DNA from 3 places in the Micromonospora sp. NPDC005553 genome. Region 3 is predicted to be linked to each of the others. Evidence: riboswitches for the same ligand, from Rfam matches in the RefSeq annotation. Region 3 holds a riboswitch; each other region holds the start of a gene.
The links. A riboswitch is a leader RNA that binds a small molecule or an ion and turns the genes downstream of it on or off. The one in region 3 is predicted to bind cobalamin.

Region 1: another riboswitch for cobalamin. It lies ahead of ACFYPG_RS03905 (acyl-CoA thioesterase); the one in region 3 lies ahead of ACFYPG_RS22680 (CbtB-domain containing protein).
Region 2: another riboswitch for cobalamin. It lies ahead of cobN (cobaltochelatase subunit CobN); the one in region 3 lies ahead of ACFYPG_RS22680 (CbtB-domain containing protein).

The regions. Positions count from the first base shown of each region.
Region 1 is NZ_JBIAJD010000001.1:841,727-848,655, reverse strand. It holds gene ACFYPG_RS03910 (copper resistance protein CopC) at 1-1,000, opposite strand, end outside; cobalamin riboswitch at 1,122-1,338, shown strand; gene ACFYPG_RS03905 (acyl-CoA thioesterase) at 1,533-1,979, shown strand; gene ACFYPG_RS03900 (helix-turn-helix domain-containing protein) at 2,433-3,413, shown strand; gene ACFYPG_RS03895 (DUF6355 family natural product biosynthesis protein) at 3,684-4,010, shown strand; partial or broken gene ACFYPG_RS03890 (IS5/IS1182 family transposase) at 4,015-4,113, opposite strand; gene ACFYPG_RS03885 (cellulose binding domain-containing protein) at 5,113-6,189, shown strand; gene ACFYPG_RS03880 (DNA cytosine methyltransferase) at 6,204-6,452, shown strand; gene ACFYPG_RS03875 (GNAT family N-acetyltransferase) at 6,401-6,929, opposite strand, start outside.
Region 2 is NZ_JBIAJD010000001.1:199,564-206,492, reverse strand. It holds gene ACFYPG_RS01075 (hypothetical protein) at 1-619, opposite strand, end outside; gene ACFYPG_RS01070 (hypothetical protein) at 650-1,156, opposite strand; gene ACFYPG_RS01065 (maleylpyruvate isomerase family mycothiol-dependent enzyme) at 1,303-2,079, shown strand; gene ACFYPG_RS01060 (hypothetical protein) at 2,076-2,795, opposite strand; gene ACFYPG_RS01055 (RNA polymerase sigma factor) at 2,788-3,369, opposite strand; gene ACFYPG_RS01050 (hypothetical protein) at 3,489-3,824, shown strand; gene ACFYPG_RS01045 (MBL fold metallo-hydrolase) at 3,930-4,646, opposite strand; cobalamin riboswitch at 4,988-5,117, shown strand; gene cobN (cobaltochelatase subunit CobN) at 5,405-6,929, shown strand, end outside.
Region 3 is NZ_JBIAJD010000005.1:386,455-393,383, reverse strand. It holds gene ACFYPG_RS22700 (TetR family transcriptional regulator) at 1-412, opposite strand, end outside; gene ACFYPG_RS22695 (MFS transporter) at 626-2,128, shown strand; gene ACFYPG_RS22690 (histidine phosphatase family protein) at 2,209-2,793, opposite strand; gene ACFYPG_RS22685 (CbtA family protein) at 2,790-3,560, opposite strand; gene ACFYPG_RS22680 (CbtB-domain containing protein) at 3,551-3,754, opposite strand; cobalamin riboswitch at 3,789-3,944, opposite strand; gene ACFYPG_RS22675 (amidohydrolase family protein) at 4,210-5,088, shown strand; gene ACFYPG_RS22670 (ABC transporter permease) at 5,409-6,416, shown strand; gene ACFYPG_RS22665 (ABC transporter substrate-binding protein) at 6,457-6,929, shown strand, end outside.

The sequences.
Region 1 (6,929 bases), on a different contig from region 3:
TACCGTCCGAGGTCTGCGTACCGCTGCCGGTCGCCGCGAGGCTCCTGTCTGCGTCGGTCCTGCCACCGACCGCTCTGCCGCCGCCGGTTCTGGCAGCGGCGGGCTTGCTACCGGCGCCCTTGGCGCCGGTGGCCTTGGCGCTGGCGATCCTGGTGCCGGCGGTCCTGGTCCCGGCGGTCCTGGTCCCGGGACGGGTGCCGGCGCCGCGTCGAGCGGATGTCGCCGACGCGGTACGGCCCCGGCCGGCGGGTCTGCCGGTGGGGGTCGTCCGCCGACGCCAGACGACGAATCCGGCCGCCGCCGCCGCCACCGCGACCACCGCCAGGCCGACCCACGCGACCGCTCCGGGGCCGCTTTCGTCAGTCGATCCGGTCGGCGCAGCCGCTGCCGCGGACGGCGGAACCGCCGTCTCGGCCGCGACTGTCGGCACCGCCGACGCCTGCCCGGACGACCCGTGTTGCTCGGCGGTGGCCAACAGCGCCGGATCTGGCTGGGTCGACGGCGGGCTCCACCCCTTGGGCGCCGCCGTCACCGGCCCGTCGTAGCGGAAGGTCAAGGTGCCGCGTACGGGGTCCCCGTCCGAGGCGACCGACAGGTAGCTCACCGAGTACTGGCCCTTGGCTGGCAGGTGCGCGACCGCCACCGTCGCGGGGAACCCGGTCGTGTACTCGCGTGGCTCGAACTGGCCGTTGACCAGGAAGTACTCGCGCACCGGCTTGTCCAGCGGCTTCGGCTCCCCGTACGACCAGCCATTGTCGACCCGGATGCCACCCGGCGCGGTGATCGTGAAGAACGCGTTGGCAGCGGCCTTCTCGGTGAAGAACAGCTGCACCGACGTCAACGGCTCGCGCACGGTTGCGCCGCTCGCCGGTGTGGACATGGCGAGGGTCCCGTGAGCTGCGGCGGGCTGGGCGGACACGAGGAGAGCGACCGCCGAGGCGAGGAGGAGCGCGAGGAGGCCCGAGACCACCCGCCCAGGATTCTGAGGGTGACGACGCATCTGAATATCCTCACTGGGCTGAGACTTTTTACAAGAGGTGACGAACTTTTTCCTCACATGGCTAAAGCCGAACACCTCCCGGGTGGTCGGCCGGGCTGAGGGGCCGTCGCCCCTGGCCAGCTATGCTCCCGGTGGCGCTGGTTCGCCCCGTCGTGACCGGCTGGGCGTCGTAAGAGGGAACCCGGTGGGAATCCGGGGCTGCCCCGCAGCGGTGAGTGGGAACGACCGCCGTCATCAGCACTGGGCCAGTGGCCTGGGAAGCGACGGCCAGTAGGGGACCGGCGTGGAGCCGGTCAGGCCCGCGAGTCCGAAGACCTGCCCGCGCCGCGTACACAACCGTGTGCGCTGCCGTCGGCCTCGCGGGTGGGCTGAGCGGGTGACGTGCCGGGCGGTGTGCGCCGGTGTGTCCTCGTCAGCGTGTGCCCGTGTTCCGGCGGTGTGGTTTCCCGAGGGACGGACTACCGCTGTGCACGACACCACCACGATCGCCGGCCGAGCGCCGTCGGCGTCGCACCTGACCCTGTCGCAGATCATGGACCAGCATCACACCAACCTGATGGGTACGGTCCACGGCGGCCGGATCCTCAACCTCATCGACTCGGTGGCCGGGGTGGTCGCCGCCCGCCACTCCGACGGGCCGGCGGTCACCGCCGCGATCGACGAGACCGCGTTCCTGCGCGCGGTGCGGGTCGGCGACGTCGTGCACGTCGACGCCCGGATCACCTGGGCCGGTCGCAGCTCGATGGAGGTGGCGGTCAAGGTGACCGCCGACCGGTGGGACCGGGCGGTGCCGCCCACCGACGTGGCCACCGCTCACCTGGTCATGGTCGCGATCGACGACGACGGCCAGCCTCGTACGGTGCCGCCGCTGCTACCGGAGACCGACGGTGACCGGCGGCGGTACCGCGAGGCGGAGATCCGCCGCAAGCACCGGCTGGCGCTGCGGCGCGCGCTGCTCGACGGTGCCGAAGACGACTGACCCGTGCGCGGTGCGCCCGTCGCGGCGCCGGCGCGGTCTGAGGAACCCGCCCCGCCGTCGATCTGGTCGGATGGCGTCCACGTCAAGTCTCGATCACGCAGAGTGTGGATGCTTATGTGCGCCGCGTTGTTGCGGGAGCTCGATGCCGCGGCGGCGGGTGCGTTCGGCGCGGATGAGGTCGGCCAGGTGGTTCAGAGTGCGGCCGGACAGCGCGACCGTAGACGGGTGAGACAGCACAGTGAGGCTCCCGGTTGGGGCATCGGATCTTGGTCGCCTGCTGTCTTACCGGGAGCCGCGTCCTATCTCGACACACGCTGCCCGCCACCCATCGCGACCAGGCCCATCACGATGAAAAGCCCTCAATGCCTGACCCGCGCCCTAACTCGCAACGCCGGTATATCGACGCCAGGCTATCGTGATCTGACCCCTGCAGCGACAGTGCGAAGGTGAGTCATGGACGTAGTCAGCACCACCGAGGTCCCGGTTGAAGACGGGTTCGCCTTCTGGCGCGAGGTGAACTCGAAGCTCTGGGTGCCCTACGATTTACGCTGTGAATCGCAGTGGGAGCCCGGATTTCGAGCTCAGGTCGGAATCAGCGAGTTCGGTCCCGTGCAGGCGACATTAATGACCACGATGCCGCACTCGGTCCACCGCACTCCCAAGCTCATTCGGCAGGCCGATCCCGAGGTGTTCAAGCTGGGCTGCCTTGTGCGCGGTGGCGGCATGATCACGCAAGACGGCCAGCGCACAGATTTCGGCGTGGGGGATCTGATTCTGTATGACACCTCCCGGCCCTACCTGGCCGAATTCAGCCCGGATGTGCCAGTTAGTCAGCTGCTGCTTCTGCGCTTCCCGCGCTTGTTACTGCCGTTGCCCCCTTGGGAGTTGCGGCGCCTGAGCGCAGTTCGCATCCCTGGCGCCCAAGGTATCGGCGCGTTATCTTCACAATTCCTGCTGCACCTTGCCCGGCACATGGACGAACTCAGTCCGTTGGACGCCGCCCAGCTGTCCACCCTCACCATTGACGTGTTGACAGCGGCACTGGCCAACGCGCTGGACGTCCAAAGTGCGGTGCCCTCCCACACCCGACGTCGAGCGTTGATGGCTCAGATCCACGCCTTCGTCCGAGAGAATCTCGGCGATCCGCGCCTGACACCGGACGCGATTGCCGCAGTGCATCACATCTCGTTGCGATACCTGCACAAGCTGTTCCACGAGGAAGGGCGCACGGTTGCCGGCTGGGTCCGAGAGCGTCGCCTGGAGCAGTGCCGACGCGACCTCGCCAACCCCCAACTAGGCGCGCGCCCGATCCACGCGATCGCCGCCCAGTGGGGGTTCACCAGCCCGGCGCACTTCAGCCAGGCGTTCCGCAGCGCCTACGGTCTTTCGCCACGCCAGTTCCGCGAGCAGTGCGCGAGAGTACGCGCAGACTAAAGACTTGTGCGCTTACCAGTAACGACAGACCCGACTGTGGCCTGCACTCTTATCTGAGGAAGTCCGCTCAGTCAGGATTGAATCTGATTCCGGCTTACGGAAGAAGATTCACTTGAGCGTGTTACATCGATCCGTGTTTTCGCGATGGAAGGAGCGCGAGGAAGTACATCGATCACTTCATGCAGTCAGCAGCATCATCTAGGCCGCAGCGGCGGCTGACAGGAGACCATTGTGAAAATGTGGTGCAGAACGGCGTTTCGGATCTCGGCAGTGACCGCGATCCTCGGCGCACTCACCCTGTCCGGGACCGTGGCACAGGCAAGTCCGGGCGCCAGCTCCCGCCTGTCCCAACCCGAAACCACCGCGGTTTCGGAGCAGGCCAAGCCCGGCAGCGAGGACTTCGCCACGCAGGTCTGCGGCTACTACGAAGACGCGGTGACGGCCTGGTACAACCACTGCGGGAACACCCATGTGCTCATCTACGTCGACGCGACGTGGCCCCGCGACGACTGGACATGGTGCATCGGTCCGGGAACGTGGGACATCGGCGGCGCCAACGCCGTATCCAACGCGTGGTACTCGGGTCAAACTTGTTGAACGGCCGGCCAGGCGCTACCTGCGTTCGGTGGTCGCGGATCAGGCCAGCGAGGCAATTGAGGGCGCGGTCGGACAGGGGAATCGCGGCAGGGTAGGACAACAGCGAGGCTTCCGGTTGGAGCATCGGATCCTGGGTGTCTTGCCGGGAGCCTCGCCCTACGTCGATCCCTGCCCCCACCCCGCCGCCGTGACCAGCCCCGTCACGATGAAATAGGCTTATTCGACATCGCGCTCGCCCTCAGCAACATCGGCGCTGTCAGGTCGCGCCTCGGCCCACACAGCATCGCGGCGCGCTACCTGAGAGTCTCACTGGGACTCATGGGCCGGCTGGGCATGAGATTCGGGACAGCCTCCTCGTTCGATGAACTGGGAGGGGTGCTTCGGAAGCTGCAGCAACTGAGCGAAGCACAGAAACAGCATGAATTTGCAATGACCGCCGGGCCGATGAGCACCACCCGAAGTGACAGAAAGTCAACGGATCAGTGCCCGCGATCGTGGTCGCCTACGCCACTGGCTACCGCGAGCCCGGTCCGGGGGAGCAGGTTGGGAGCAACAGGGTGCTCTGAACGGTCTTGAACTGCGTCCAACGGCATCGAAGGTCACTCAACTGTGCCCACCCTTTTCTGTGGCTCCACGTTTGCGCAGGTCAAAGAGGGTGTGGCGTCCTGTTTCACCCCGAAGAGGCCGCTGGTTCGACACCAGCATCGCCCACTCTCAGTTCGTGCAGGTCAGTAGCCCCTTGCCGGAGTAGCCGGTAACGGGCTTCGCCGTATGTGCGGCTTACGTGGGGAGCAGGCTGGGAGCAGCGTGGCTGGCTCTGGGTTCGGACCGGCATGGACCCGCCTGGCTGCGAGAGGGCGCCCCCGCGCTGTGTCTCGCAGGCTGACTGATGGCCGTCGGTCTGGTGATCTGCCCACTCGCCGGGTCCACATTGTGGGGTCGCGTACCCGGCGCTCGGGTTTCTGCCGGGACGATCAGCCATGGGCGGGCTGTCCGTTGTCCTGCCGGCGGCAGGACTGCCGTTCGTGCCTTGACAGGAAGGCGGAGCAGCAGGACAGTCGACATATTCATAGACGTTCAACTATCTACGGCGAGGTGTGCCATGCGGAAGTCGCTGACTGCTGTGGCCGCCATCGCTGTTGCCATGGTCGCGATGATGGCCGCGATCTCACACGCCAGTGCGGCGAACGCGGCGGCCGGGTGTCGGGTGAACTACGTCGTCACCAGCCAGTGGACCGGTGGCTTCCACGCCGACATCGCGGTCACCAACTTGGGTGACCTAGTCAACGGGTGGACGCTGCGGTTCGCGTTCCCCGCAGTTGACCAGCGGCTCACGCAAACCTGGAGCGCCACCTGGGCCCAGGCGGGCCAGCAGGTCAGCGCGACCAATCTGGGCTGGAACGCGACCCTGGGCACCAATGGCTCCGCGAACATCGGTTTCGTTGGCGCCTGGTCGGGCAGCAACCCCATACCGGCGTCGTTCACGCTCAACGGTGTCACGTGCACCGGCGGCGTCCTGCCCAGCGTGACGCCGACCCGGACGACCACACCGCCGGTCGCTGACTGGCCGGCGATCGTTACCTGGCTCAGCCCGACCGCCGGCGCGGTGTACACCACGCCGGGAACCGTCCCGCTGGTGGCGAACGCGACCGTGGGAGGCGGACACAGCATCACCTCGGTGTCGTTCCGGGTGGACGGCGTCACGGCGGCCCGGGGGGTGAGGACGACCGGTGACCGGTTCGAGGCGCTGTGGACACCACCGATCGGGGAGCCCGGCACCAGCACCACCTTCGTGCTGTACGTCTCGGCCGGCACCGACCAGTCGCTGTCTGGCGCTGCGCCGCCGTTGCTGGTCACGGTGGTGACGCCGGCGTCCACCGGCACCAACCATCCGCCGGCGGTGGCGTTGAGCACCCCCGGCGGGCAGACCTACTTCCTCGAGCCGACGACCGTCACGTTGGTCGCCGACGTCGCCGACACTGATCCCGGGGACCTCGTCAGCCGGGTGGAGTTGTACCTCGGCGCAACCCGGCTGGCCGTGACGCCGACCAACAGCGGACAGCGCTACCAGTTCCAGACGGCCCTGTCGGCCGGCACGTCGTCCACCTTCACCGTGCGGGTCCATGATTCCCACGGTGGCATCGGCATCTCGAACCCGCTGACCTTCACCATCCGTTAGCGCCTCGGCCCTCCGTGGAGAACGTCGCCGCCCTCTTGCGGCGAGGATTCGACGTCGTCGAAGCCAACATGGCCACGATCGGGTACAACACGCGCTGGCTATGCCTACGCGCGCCCGACATGGGCGCCGCCCACCGCCGCGACCGGCTGTTCCTGCTTTATCTGGACACTTGGAGCACCCTGGGGGCACCTCACAACTGTCGAGTGCCCTGTCAGGCCGTTATGGCGAGAGTGCGGTTGTACTCATCGCGGGTGATCGCATAAACGCGGGTCGGGCGGTTGCAGGAGGGGTCGATCGTTTCGCGGTCCAGCCGCATTCCGATTTTCCGCATGACACGTTCAGATGCGTCGTTGCCGATCTGGTGGATGCTGAGGATCCGATCGAGTTCTCGATCGACGAACGCGAAGTGCAGCGCTGCGTGGGCGGCCTCGGTGGCGAAGCCTTGGCCCCAGTACGGTCTACCCAGCCGCCAACCGATCTCGACCGCGGGCATAACCTCGGGCAGGAAGGTGGGGATCGCCAAGCCGGCAAAACCCGCCAGTTCGCTGGTCTGGCGGACCTCGACCGCGAACAGCCCGAACCCGTGTTCGTCCCAGGCGCGTTCGCAGCCGGTGATTCCCGCCGCTGTGCGTTCTGGATCGGCAGGCGTCCCGTTGCCGATCCAGCGCATGACGTCCGGATCCGCGTTGATCGCCGTCATGGGCATGATGTCGTCATCGCGCCAACGGCGCAGCACGAGT
Region 2 (6,929 bases), on a different contig from region 3:
AGAGCGCCGGCGCCAGTTCCGGGGTGCTCTCGTAGCCGACCAGCGGCGCGTCGGGCACTGTGGCACACACCGCGCGCCAGATGGCCCGGGAGGTGTCGACGCGGGCGAACAGGTTGGAGACGCCGTACGGGCCGTCGCCGCTGAGCACCGCTCCACCGGTGACCACACCCCGGTCGTCGTGTCGGGCGAGCACCCGTACGCGGGGGTCAGCCAGGAGCGCGGGGCGGAACAGATCCCCGCCGCCGTGGGCCGCCGCCCAGGCCGCCAACTCGTCGGGTGTGGTGACCGGGGCCAGCGGTGTGTCGACAGGTGGTGCCGACGGTGGCCGGTGGATCCACTGCGCGTCGAAGAGCACCCGGAACCCGTACCCGGACAGGTCGAGGTCGGCGAAGCTGTCCTTCACCGACGCGCCGGGCCCGGCGTCGATCCGGGCCAGCAGGGTCTCGGCGTCGACGCCCGGCCGTAGGGTGACCGCGTCCGGGTACCACTGCGGCGAAGGGTGGGGGACCCACCAGGCGTCGGCGTCGGTACGGCCGGCCAACCCCTGGCTGCCGCAGACGATGTCGCACCACTCGGCGTTGTTGCGGGCCGCCGCCGCTACCCGTTCGTCCTCCTGCACGTCAGGCAGCCTAGGTGGCCCGGTGCTGGCTCAGGGGGCGTAGACCAGGTCCATCGTGTCGGCGTGCCCGGACCAGCGCAGGTCGAGGCGCCAGCAGCCGGCCTCGGGCAGGTCGATGATCGACGGACCGGGGCCACCGGGAACCTCCCGGATCACCCGGGTGTCGGTGCCGTCCAACCTCGCGGTGATCTCCAGGGTCGCCGGCGCGGTCGGGTCGGGGGAGGTCGTGGCGGCGCGGGCCACCCACAGGATCTTGTTGTTCGACCCGTCTGTCCGGACCTGCCGCAGCGGGTGGGCGAACAGCACCGCCACGATGTCGCCCTTCGCGCCGAAGACGTGCGGAGCCCGCGCGCCCCCGCTGAACCCGGCGTCCGCCCAGTCCGGCAGCGACCCCGTCTCGACCCGCGCCGCGCAGGCGGTCGCGGTGCTCGCCGTGGTGGCCGCACCCGCCGTCGGCGCCGCCCCGCTGGTCGTGGTCGTGCACCCCGCCAGCAGGACCACCGAGGATGCCAGCATCAACCTGCCCCAGGAAACCATCTCGCTCCTTCCGGTACGCGTCGACGACTCGCCGCACCCTTCCGACACCGCCCAGGCCCGCCAGGTTCCTCGTGCTCGGCGGGGCCGAACGTCCTGGGCCGACGAATTCACTATCCGCTGGCGGCGCGCGGTGATAGACAACCGTGGTGCCGAACACTGTGGAGTTCCCCGAGGTCCTGCGGCTGATCGAAGGCCGCTCGGCGGCGTTCCGCGCCGCGATCGCGTCCGCCCCCGACCTTGACGTCCAGGTCCCGACCTGCCCCGACTGGACGCTGCGCGAACTGGCGCAGCACCTCGGCGACGGCCGCCGTCGCCAGGCCGTCATCGTCGCGGCGGGCCCGGGCGCCGAGCCCCCGACGAGGACGGACCCGAAGGGCGCCCCGACCGCGCCCCGCAACCGCGAGGCCCTCGACGCCTGGCTCGCCGAATCGACCGAGCTGATGCTCGACGCGATGCGCGAGGCCGGCCCGGACCGCGGCTGCTGGACCTGGTGGGGCCGCTCGCAGGCCCCGGAGACCAGCGGAGCCGTGGCCCGGCACCAGGTCCAGGAACTGGCCGTCCACACCTACGACGTGCAGCTCACCCAGGGGGCGGCGCAGCCGCTGCCGACGGACGTCGCGGTCGAGGGCGTCGATGAGTTCCTGACGACCGTCGCGGCGACGACCGTCCCCTGGCCGTTCGAGCCGGCGACCATCGACCTGCACACGACCGAGGGCCGCTCCTGGCGCCTGACCCTCGACGCCGACGGCGTCCGCTGCGACGACCTCGCCGCCGACGCCGAGCCGGGCGACATGGCGATGCGAGGCGCAGCGAGCAACATGGTCCTCTACTTCTACGATCGCGTCCCGCTCGACGGCCTGGAAGCCACCGGCGACACCAAGCCGATGGAGCAGCTAGCGGACTGGGACCCGAACGCGCACTAGCCCACAGAGCGCGCGACCTCGATCGCCTCGGCCTTGGTGAGGGCCCCCTCAAGCCGGTAGCTCACGTCGTTGTCCTGCCAGATCAGCGTCGAGGCGGCAAGTCGGGCGGTCTCTCTGCGGATCCCACCCGCCCGGTCCACGTAGGACACCGCGTGTGGGCCGTCGACCCAGACGGCGAAGTCGCCGTTCACCTGGACCCAGTTCGCGCCCGGCGGGGTGATCTCCTTGTGGAAGGCCAGGTCGAGGTGACCGTCGAACGCGTCGACGCGCAGCGCGCCTCCGTCGTAGAGCAGCGTCGCCACCCGGTACCGGCCAGTGGCGTCGGGGTCGGCGACCAGTACCTGTTCGGGCGGGCCCAGCTTCGCCGGCAGGCGGATCGGAAACCGCACCGCCCGCTGGGCCTCGGCCAGGGCGACGGTCCGCTGCCCGGGCAACGGCGACGCGGTGCCGCCGGGCAGCACCGGGGCGGGTGAGGTGGCGATGCTGACCCCGGCGAAGCGCAGCAGCCCCGTGACGGCGTCGGCGATCGCGGCACGCGTCGGCGGCAACAGCGCCACCAGCAGGGCGACGAACGCCACCGCGGCGAGCGACCGCCACCGCCGCCGCCGGGGCGCGGGTGTGCCCAGTCGTACGCGGACACGGGCGGTCACGTCGGGCGGATCAGGGGTGTCCAGCCAGGCGGACAGGTCGCGCAGTTCCCGTTCGAGGTCACCCATGCCGGACCTCCGCACTGTCGAGCAGGCCGCGCAGCTTCGCCAGCGCCCGGGACGTACGCGACTTCACTGTGCCCCGGGGCCAGCCCAGAGCCGACACCGTCTCCTCCTCGGTGAGGTCGAGGAAGAACCGGCAGACGATGACCTCGCGGTCCCGTGTTGGCAGTTGCCGCAGCGCCTGCACCAGCGACCTCCGGCGCTCCCCGGCGAGGACCGCGGCGACCGCGTCGTCCTCGGCGATCTCAGACCTCGGGTCCGCTGCCGCCGCCCGCAGGACGAGCCCGTCGCGCCGGCCACGGGAGCGGTGCAGGTTGCGGGTCTCGTTCGCGACGATCGCGAGCAGCCACGACCGGAAGGACGCGTCACCCCGGTAACGGGACAGCTTCCGGTGCGCCTTCACAAACGCCTCCTGGATGACGTCCTCGGAGTCCGAGCCCGCGCCGAGCAGCACCGCGGTCCGGTACGCGGACGCGGTGTGCCGGGTGACCAGGAGGTCGTACGCCTCCAGGTCACCTGCCCGAGCGCGGGTGACGAGCGTCTCGTCGTCCAGGGGAGCCTCCGTTCGGATCACACTCATGACACCGCCCACCCGCTGCGGGTTCCACCCGGCGTGGGTCAGGTTGCTCCCATCCGCCGTGCAGCGTATTGCCAGGAATCGGTGCTCCACTGGAGGGACGTCGAGGAGAGGGGCTGGTCATGAGCTGGTTCAGTCGCCGGTCACGGGGTGCCGAGGCGACCCCGACGAAGCTGGACCGGGAGGCGACCCGCGACGACCTCGCGGCGCTGGAGGCGTTCGTGGCCACCCGGCACGGGGTGGAGTTCTACCTGGAGCCGGAGACCACGGCGACGGACACCACGGTGGTGGCGATCGCCCACGACGGCGAGTGGATCCGCCGCCGTACCGGAACGCCCCGTGCGGCCGGGGCCATCGCCCGCAAGCACGCGGTGCCGCTGTACGAGGCGGCGCGCACCGGCTACCCGGAACGGATGCGGACCTGGAGCCGGGCCCACCCGGAACGGCACGCCCGCTGAGGCGCAGCCCGGACGCTCGTGGCCGGGGCTTCATCGTTCTGAAGATGAACGGTGTGCCGGCCTGAGGCGCCCGCACTCGGTGCTGGAAGGGCGTTGCCGGCTGGATCAGGCGCCTTCGACGGCTGAGCGGGCCTGCTCGAACGTCATCGGGTCGGCGTGGCTGGAGACGTACCAGTGGTAGGTGCTGTCGAGCAGTCGTCGGACCAGGTCGACGTCGAGGCCGTCCTCCGGTCGGCGCAGGTGCGCCGGCGGCGGGTAGAAGCAGTCGCCCAGCAGCATCACCCCCGAGTCGGGCACCAGCACCACTGCCGAATCCGGTGCGTGCCCGCCCCCGACGTGGCGTAGCCGAACCCCGACCGGCAGCTCGTCCACGTCGGCGAAGGTCCGGGTCGGCGGCAGGATGGCGAAGTCTTCCCAGGACGGCATCGCGCGTGCGCGGGCCTGGAAGCTCGGGCGCAGGCGGGGATCGGCGAGTACCTGCTCTTGCAGGTAGCGGTGGCTCCACGGTCGGGCGGCCTCGGCGCGCAGCAGCGACACGGCCGTCTCGTGCCCGACGATTTCCACGCCGGGCCAGGCGCAGGCGCCCCACACGTGGTCCCAGTGATGGTGGGTGTAGACCAGCCAACGCGGCTCCGGGAGCCCGGCGGCGGCCAGCGCGCCCTGGATCTCGCGGGCGTGCGCGGGGCTCTGCCCGGCGTCGATCATCACACTGCCGCGTTCGTCGGCGACGACGGCGACGCCGGCCTGGACCGCCTCCGGGTCGGGATCGCCCGGACAGAGCCAGACCCGGCCCGCCAGGTGGTGGAACTGCGGGGCGACCATGGTGATCGACCTCCGAGATTGATCGCGGACACTGGTGTGGCGTTCGCCGATCCTAGGTGAGGGTTTCGGCCGGCACCGCCCTGCCGGATGATCGGCGCAGGTGAGAGCTGGTTCGGCCATCCTTTGCTCTGCTTACCTATAGACGCCGGTCACCCTCCGTGCCCGGTGCGTATAGGTAAGCAGAGCAAAGGATGTCGCACATTGATCTGGGGCATTACGCCGCGCGGAGTCGCGCCTGCACCAATCGCTGAAGCTCGATGAATGCCGTCGGCCTGGCGGGGCCGGGCCGGCGTTGACCGGCGGCGCGGCGGTGTGGCAGCATTCGCGGCCTGACGGCAGTGAAGGAAGTCGGTGCGAATCCGACGCGGTCCCGCCACTGTCACCGGGGAGCGATCCCCCCTCGTGAGTCACGGCCGTGTGTCTGCGGTTGGAAGGCCGGGGGAGAGCGTCGATCCGGAAGCCAGGATACTTCGGCCGTCGGGACGTACCCCAGGGCGTGGACACCCGAGGAGGACCCGATGACGCACGGCGTCTCATTCATCGACGACTATCGTCGTCTCGCACTGCAGGCAGTGCATTGCAAGGACACCGGACACCGGCCACCGGCACCGCTGAGCTGATCGCCCGGCGCTGACCGGCCCCGACCCATGCGTCGGTGCGCCGTTCGCCCGGGCCGTCGTACCGGCTGACGCCGTACCCACCCGCTTCGTCCAGGTCGCCCTCGTGAGGGCCCAGGGCGTCACTCTCCGGAGCCTGCCGTGCGCATCCTGCTGCTGTCCACCGCCGACACCGACCTGCTTGCCGCCCGCGCCAGCGGCGCCGACTACCGGTTGGCCAACCCGGCCCGAGTCGCCGCCGAGGAGGTGCCCGCCCTGCTCGACGGGGTCGCCCTCGTCGTCGTACGCCTGCTCGGCGGGCGGCAGGCGTGGCCGGACGGCCTCGCCGCGGTGCTCGCCACCGGCGTGCCGACTGTCGTGCTCGGCGGTGAGGCGCTGCCCGACGCGGAGCTGATGGCCATCTCCACAGTGCCGTCCGGGGTCGTCACCCAGTCGCTGGCGTACCTCGTGGAGGGCGGCCCGGACAACCTCGGACAGTTGGCCCGGTTCCTCTCCGACACGGTGCTGCTCACCGGCCAGGGGTTCGCCGCACCCGCGCCCACCCCGGCGTACGGCGTGCACGGCGACCACGCCGCCGACCCGGATCGGCCCACAGTGGGAATCGTCTTCTACCGGGCGCACGCCCTCGCCGGCAACACCGGATTCGTCGACGTGCTCGCTGACGCGGTCCGCCAGGCCGGCGGCAACCCCCTGCCGATCTTCTGCGGCTCGCTGCGCGGGTTGACAGCGGGCGCCGGACCACTCGGGCTCTTCGCCCGCTGTGACGCTCTGCTGGTCACGGTGCTCGCGGCCGGCGGCGCGGTCGCCGCCGACGCCTCCGGTGGCGGCGACGAGGACGCCTGGGACGTCGGCGCCCTGGCGGCCCTGGACGTGCCGGTCATCCAGGCGCTCTGCCTCACCAGCACCCGCGCGCAGTGGGCCGACAGCGACGCCGGCCTGTCCCCGTTGGACGCCGCCATGCAGGTGGCCATCCCCGAGTTCGACGGCCGGATCGTCACAGTGCCGTTCTCGTTCAAGCAGATCGACGCCGACGGGCTCTCGGTCTACACCGCCGATCCCGAGCGGGCCGCGAGGGTCGCCGGGATCGCGGTACGCCACGCCCGGCTGCGGTACGTGCCGCACGCCGACAAGCGCATCGCCGTGGTGCTCAGCTCGTACCCCACCAAGCACTCCCGGGTCGGCAACGCCGTCGGGTTGGACACCCCGGCGTCGGCGGTCCGGCTGTTCGCCGCGTTGGCCGAGGCCGGCTACGACCTGGGTGACGCGCCGCCGCCCGACGACGGTGACGCGCTGATCCACGCGCTGATCGCCGCCGGTGGTCACGACGTGGAGTGGCTCACCCCGGAGCAGTTGGCCGCGGCCGAGGCCCGGATACCGGGGCCGACGTACCAGCGGTGGTTCGACCAGGTGCCGGCCGAGCTGCGCGAGCGGATGCGGGAGCACTGGGGTGAGCCGCCGGGCGAGCTGTACACCGAGGGCGGGGACATCGTGCTCGCCGGGCTGCGCTTCGGCAACGTGGTGCTGCTGATCCAGCCGCCCCGGGGCTTCGGGGAGAACCCGATCGCCATCTACCACGACCCGGACCTGCCGCCGAGTCACCACTACCTGGCCGCGTACCGCTGGCTGACCGCGCCGGTCGCGGACGGCGGCTTCGGCGCGGACGCCG
Region 3 (6,929 bases):
GCACGCCACGCCGGATCTCGTCGGCCTCCGCGTCCCCGGACGACCGCAACAGCAGTGCGAGCTGGCTCGACAGGCCCGCCGCGCCGAGGCCAGCGATGTGCCGGGCGATGGCTTCGGGCACCCGGTCGGCGGGCGTCTGACCGTAGGTTCGGCCCAGTTCGTCGCCAGCGGCACGCAGGCACGCCTCGAACAGGCCTCCTTTGGAAGTGAAGTAGCGGCTGATGAGCGCTACGTTGACGCCCGCGTCGTCGGCGATGTCCCGGACGGTGGTGGCCGCGTAGCCGTCCCGGGCGAAGCGTTGGCGGGCGGCGTCGAGCAGCAACTGCCGGGTCTCGGCCGCGTCCCGACGGCGACGCTGGGCCGGTTCGCCGGCGGTGTTGCTGGTCGCGGGGACAGGCGGTTCTGCTGTCACGACGCGTCCTTCCTGTCGCTCTGGCGCGGAGTCGGTGTGTTGCCGTCCGCCAATCCGCTGCTCGATTCGGGCCGGTAAGTAAACATATGTTGACTTTCTGTCGACTGCAAGGTCCGGTACGACCCGAAGGTGACGTAAACGACTGTTGACATGAGTCCCGGGCTGCGGATACTGGCTAAGTCAGCAAACGTTTACATCTAGTTCGGGGATCTCATGACCCACACCATCGAGGAGTCGACGAACCTCGACTCCGCGTCCGGCGCCGCCCCGCGCGCCAACAGCAGCCTCCTGGTGCTGTACCTGTCGCTGGGCGGCCTGGCGTTCGCGGTGCTCCAGTCGCTGGTCGCGCCCGCGCTGTCGACCATCGGAAGGGACCTGGGCGTCTCGACCGGAGACATCAGCTGGGTGCTCACTGCGTACCTGTTGGCCGCCTCGGTGTTGACGCCCATCCTCGGACGTCTCGGTGACATGGTCGGCAAGCGCCGGGTCCTCATCGGCGTCCTCGCGGCCCTCGCCGCGGGCACACTGCTCGCCGCTCTGGCCCCCAACCTGACCGTGCTGATCGTCGCGCGGGCGCTACAGGGAGCCGCCGGAGCGATCCTGCCGCTCTCGATCGGCATCGTCCGCGACCAACTGCCCCGGGAGAAGGTCGGCGTCACCGTCGGCCTGCTGTCGGCGATCTTCGGGGTCGGCGCCGGTGTCGGCATCGTGGCCGCGGGCCCGATCGTGGAGCACCTGTCGTGGCACTGGCTGTTCTGGCTGCCACTGGTCCTCGTCGTCGTCGCGCTGCTCGGAACCATCTTCGGGATGCCCGAGTCGCGGGTCCGCACGCCCGGACGGCTCGACATGCTCGGCGCGGCCATCCTCTCGGTGTCGCTGGTCTCGTTGCTGCTGGCCGTGAGCAAGGGGCAGGGCTGGGGCTGGACCGAGTCGAAGACCATCGGCCTGTTCCTGCTCGGCGTGGTCGCGATGGTGGTGTTCGTCCGGGTCGAGCTGCGGGTACGCGAGCCCCTCATCGACATGCGCCTGATGCGCATCCGCGGTGTCTGGGCCACCGACCTCGTCGCCCTGATCCTCGGTTTCGCGATGTTCGGGACGTTCGTGCTGGTACCGACCCTGCTGCAACTCCCCGCGGCCACCGGGTACGGGTTCGGCAAGACGGTGTCCCAGGCGGGCCTCTTCCTGCTGCCCACCGTCCTGATGATGGTGGTCTTCGGCCCCCTCGCGGGTCTGCTGGACCGTCGCTTCGGCCCCAAGGTGCCGATGTTCCTCGGCACGGTCGCGGTCGTCGTCGCGTTCGCGCTGCCGGCGCTCGGGCACGGCGCGACCTGGCAGGTGCTGCTCTCCGGGGTGCTCACCGGCGCCGGCATCGGCCTGGCGTTCGCGGCGATGTCCAACGCCATCATCGAGAGCGTCCCGGCCGGGCAGACCGGCGAGGCGAGCGGCGTCAACACCATCGCCCGCACCATCGGCAGCAGCATCGGCGCGGCGGTCGTGGCGGCCGTCATCACCTCGAACAGCACTCCACAGGGGCTGCCCACCGACACGGCGTTCACCGCCGGCTTCTGGGTGTGCGCGGGCGTCGCGGTCCTGGCCGTCTTCGCGGCACTCGCCCTGCCCTCAGCGCGCCGCCGCCACGAGCAGGCCGTCGCCGCCGGTGTCGACGACCTCCCGCCCGAGCCGGTCGAGCTGCACCTGCCCATTCGGCAGCACTGAGCAAGCGGCGCACAGGCGCAGGCCGTGCCCACCAGGAGTGGGCACGGCCTACGCCGTTCGGTGTGACCTCGACCTGCTCGCTATCCGCCCAGTCGAAGGTGCCAGCGCGCACCCTGGCTGGTGAGCCGGACGACAGCCAACGGCTCGACGTCCACCTGCCGGTACGTCGCCATCGGAAGGCCGAGGGCGTGCACCACCGCGACCCGGATCACCAGTGGGTGGGTGACCGCGATGACTCGTCCACCGGCCCGGTGCTGCGCGTCCAGCCAGCTGCCGACCCGATCCCGCACCGCCGTGACGGACTCACCGCCGTGCGGCGCGCAGTCCGGGGCGGACAACCAGTCGTGCAGTGCCTGCGGCTGCGATTCAGCGACCTCCTCAAGCGACCGCCCGGACCAGTCCCCGTAGTCACAGTCGGCCAACGCGGTCTCGACCGTCGGCAGCAGGCCGAAGGCGTTGGCGGTCTGTCGGGCGGCCACCGCGGGGCTGGACAGGCAGGTGGCGTTCTCCCCGAGGGGCCAACGCCGGTCCGCACCCGCGTGGGCCTGGGCGAGCGCGGCACGCAGGCCACCCTCGTCCAGGCCGTCGCCGGCACCGCCGAAGCGGGCCCGGCGCAGCGCGGCGGTGTGAGCGTGGGCGACCAGCCGAAGGCTGGTGCCGGTCACGTGCTCGGCAGCGCGGTGCCGGCCCGGCGACGCCGCTCGTGGTGCATCAGGGCCGCGAACAGCAGGCCGATGCCGGTCCAGAGCACGACCTGGGTGCCGAGCGAGGCCAACCGGAAACTCCACAACAGGGTCGCCGGGAAGTCCGCCGGAACCTCCTGGAAGGACGGCATCACCACGTACGACACTGCCGTGACCAGGAGAAAGCCGCCCACGGCCGCGGCGGCGCGAAGCCACGTCGGCGCGTGGGCACCGACCGACCGGTAGCCCAGCGAGCCGGCCCACACGGCCACCAGCCCGAGCACCACCATCAACAGGTAGGTGACGGTCCGTTGGTTGATGGTGGCCGGGTCGCCGACCGCCGGTGGGTTCGCCGGGTACTTGAGGAACGGCACGATCACCGCACCGACCAGCGCCGCGCCGGCCAGCAGCAGACCCCACCGCCCGTCGTCGTCGCCGCGCCGCCGCCGGGCCAGCAGGACGTACGCCGTGGCCAGCAGGCCACCCATCGCGGCCCCGAACAGGGCGGTGGCCAGGAAGAGGCCGCCCCGCTGACCCGTCCGGCTGACCAGGGCGTCCTCGTGATCGTGCGCACCAACGGCAGGCTCGGCGTGCGTCGCCGCCTCCTCGATGGCGATGGCCGCCTCGACGTGCGGTTCGCCGGCGACGTACGCGAACGCCCCGGCGAGCAGGCCGGCGAGCAGGCCGGCCAGCAGCCCGCGGACGAGGACGGCGAGGAACGGGGGAGTGCTGGTGGTGGTCAGTGGCACGGGACGCCCAGCAGGTGCCGGCCGTCGTGCATCAGCTCGTGCAGGTACATCCCACTGCGCGACACCGCCCCCTGGTCGAAGGCGACGAGATACGTCAGCAGGGCGAGCGCGGCAACGGTCGCCAGAGCAGTCCACAAGAGACGGGCACTGCCAGCGGGGTGCACCACCGGCTGGCTGGTAGCGGAGCTAGACATGAATACACGAACCTCCCCAGGGATGACGCGTCCCCATCGCAAGGCTGCGGACGACCGAGCGTCCTGGCTCGCGGACCCCGATGGTGATTGGGGAACCGCTCACAGTGGCGCGACCGCGCCGGATTCACACCGGCTTCCCTCGCGTCGCCGCAGATAGTGCGTCGACGGTATCGGTGCCGCCTCAGGCGGTCAACCCGGACCCGTGCCCCGGACGCGTCAGTGCACCGGCGCGTCGACGAGGCGGACCAGCCGCAGGTGCCGGGTGGATTCGTCAGACCAAAAGGCGACACTGCCGGAGGCCGGTCGTGGTGCGCGTTCGGGACTCGACAACAGGCTGTTACCGCTAACATGGTCAATCTGCCAGATCGGCTCCGTGGCTCCGGGTTGACCCGGAGGGTTCGATCAGCGGCGGGGCGGGGTGTGCTGTGGACGAGAACGCGCCAGGGACGGGTCCGGTGACGACCGGCGAGGTCGCGCGACGAGCGGGCATCGTCGACGCGCACCATCACCTCTGGGTCCGGGCGCGGCACCCACAGCCCTGGATCGATCCGCACACCATGGCCGCGATCGACGACGACTTCACACCGGTCGAGCTCGCCCCGGCGACCCGGGCCGCCGGGGTCACCCAGACCGTGGTCGTCCAGTCCGTCGCCGTTCGGTCGGAGACGCCCGAGTTGCTCGGCATCGCGGCCGACGACCCGCTCGTCGCCGGGGTCGTCGGCTGGGTCGACCTCACCGCGGCCGATGTCGACCGTCGCCTCGCCCGACTACGCGGGGCGCGCGGCGGCGAACGGCTGGTCGGGATCCGGCACCTGGTCCAGTCCGAACCCGACCCGACCTATCTCGATCGCCCCGAGGTGCGGCGCGGCATCGCCGCGGTCGGTGCCGCGGGTCTCGCCTTCGACCTCCTGGTGCGCCACCGTCAGCTGCCGGCGGCCGTCCGGCTCGTCCGCGACCTGCCCCAGGTGCGGTTCGTCCTGGACCACCTCGGCAAGCCCCCGCTCGGACGCGCCGATCTCGGCGACTGGCAGCGCGACCTGCGGGCGCTCGCGGCCGAGTCCAACACCACGGCGAAGCTCTCCGGCCTGGTGACCGAAGTGGACGGTGGGTCCTGGACCGCGGCCGACCTGCGGCCCGCGGTCGAGCACGCCCTCGACGTGTTCGGGCCGGATCGGCTGATGTTCGGCTCGGACTGGCCGGTGTGCCTGCTCGCCACTTCGTACACCCGCTGGGTCGCCGTCCTCGGTGACCTGCTGGACCCGCTGTCCGACGACGAGCGGGCCGCGATCTGGCGCCGGACCGCCGGCCGTGTCTACCAGTTGGCCCCGTCCTGAGACTGCAGCGCCTTTCGGCCTGGGGACATAGCATGTTATCGATAACATGCTGGCGGTGGCAGTCGGTGTCGATTTGGTCGGACGTATGGCTTCGATGGCACAGGTAACGATGGCAAAACATGCCCGCAAGACCTTGGCAACATACGTGAATGCGTGGCAAGGTAACGCCTGATCGCGGGAAACATCCGACCTATCTCCAAGGTTGTGCGGGCACCTCGCCGCACCGCCGGCCGAGCGGGGTCGGTCGCTCACAGACGTTCGGCTCGTCGGCGGGTCCCCGTCGGACGCCGGCGCCACGCTTGAGGAGGTCAGGTCCGACGATGAGTAGCGCCGAGGCAACCGCCGGCACACAGCGCGGCGAACTCAGCGACTGGTTCCGGGAACGGATCTCCCACGCCGTCTCCGAGTTCACCGCCGCGACCGCGTTGGTCGTCCTGTTCATCGCCTTGACCTTCGCGAGTCCCTACTTCCTGACTGCGGACAACCTCTTCAACATCGGGGCCCAGACGGCGGTGATCGCCATCATCGCCACCGCCCAGACGATGGTCATCATCACGAAGGGCATCGACCTGTCCGTGGGGTCGGTCGCCGCGCTCGCCGGCGTGTTGGGCGCGATGGTCGTGCGCGACCTCGGCTTCTCGCTCTGGGCGGCGACGGCGGTCGCGATCGGCGTGGGCGCGCTGGCCGGGCTGTTGAACGGGCTGCTGGTGACGGTGGCCCGGATTCCGCCGTTCATCGCGACGTTGGGGACCATGTCCGTGGGCCGAGGCCTGGTCTTCATCATCACCGGCGCGGTCGGCGTCTACGGTCTTCCCCGGTCCTTCCAACTGCTCGGCAACGGGCAGATCCTCGGCATTCCGTTCGCCGTGGTGATCACCGTCCTGGTCGCCGTCGGGGTCGCCTTCCTGCTCTCCCAGACCCGCTTCGGTCAGTACACCTACGCCATGGGCTCCAATTTGGAGGCGGCCCGCCGCTCCGGTATCCGGGTCGGGCGGCACCTGACCGGGGTGTACGTGCTGGCCGGCGTGCTGGTCGGGCTGGGCGGCATGATCGCCGCCTCCCGGGTCAACTCCGGCCAGCCCAACTACGGGATCTCACTGGAACTCGACGTCATCGCCGCCGCCGTCATCGGCGGAGCCAGCCTGTTCGGCGGGCAGGGCCGGATCGTCGGGACCATCATCGGCGCGTTCCTCATCGCCCTGGTCCGCAACGGCGCCGTCCTGCTCGACATCAGCATCCACTACCAGCAGGTGATCGTCGGCGTGATCATCTGGGCCGCCGTCTACTTCGACCAGTACCGCCGCCGGCGGCTGGAATCACGGGGTTGACATGCCATTCCGAGAGTCCGAACGAGGAAGGACACACACCATGGCACACACCACCACCAGCCGGCGGACGCGAGGACGACTCCTGCGCGTGCAGGCGATCCTGGCCGCGGCCGCGGCGACCGCCCTGATCAGCGCCTGCGGCGGCGTCGAGGTCCGTGACGGCGGCGGCGACAGCGCGACCAAGGACGCGAGCGGCCCGTTGAAGCTCGCCGTCGTACCCAAGGCGGTCGGCGCCGACTACTGGAACACCGTCAAGGCGGGCGCCGAGTGCGCCGCGCAGCGCGCGGGGGACGTCACCGTCCAGTGGGACGGGGTGACCGCCGAGACCGACGTCGAGGGCCAGGTCAACCTGATCCAGAACTTCGTCACCAAGAAGGTCGACGGCATCGTCTACGCAGCGACCGACTCCAGCGCGCTGGCACCGGCGACCGACAAGGCGCTCAGCGCCAACATCCCGGTCGCCATGATCGACTCTGGCACCAGCCCGCAGCCGTCGAACGTGCCCCTCTTCGC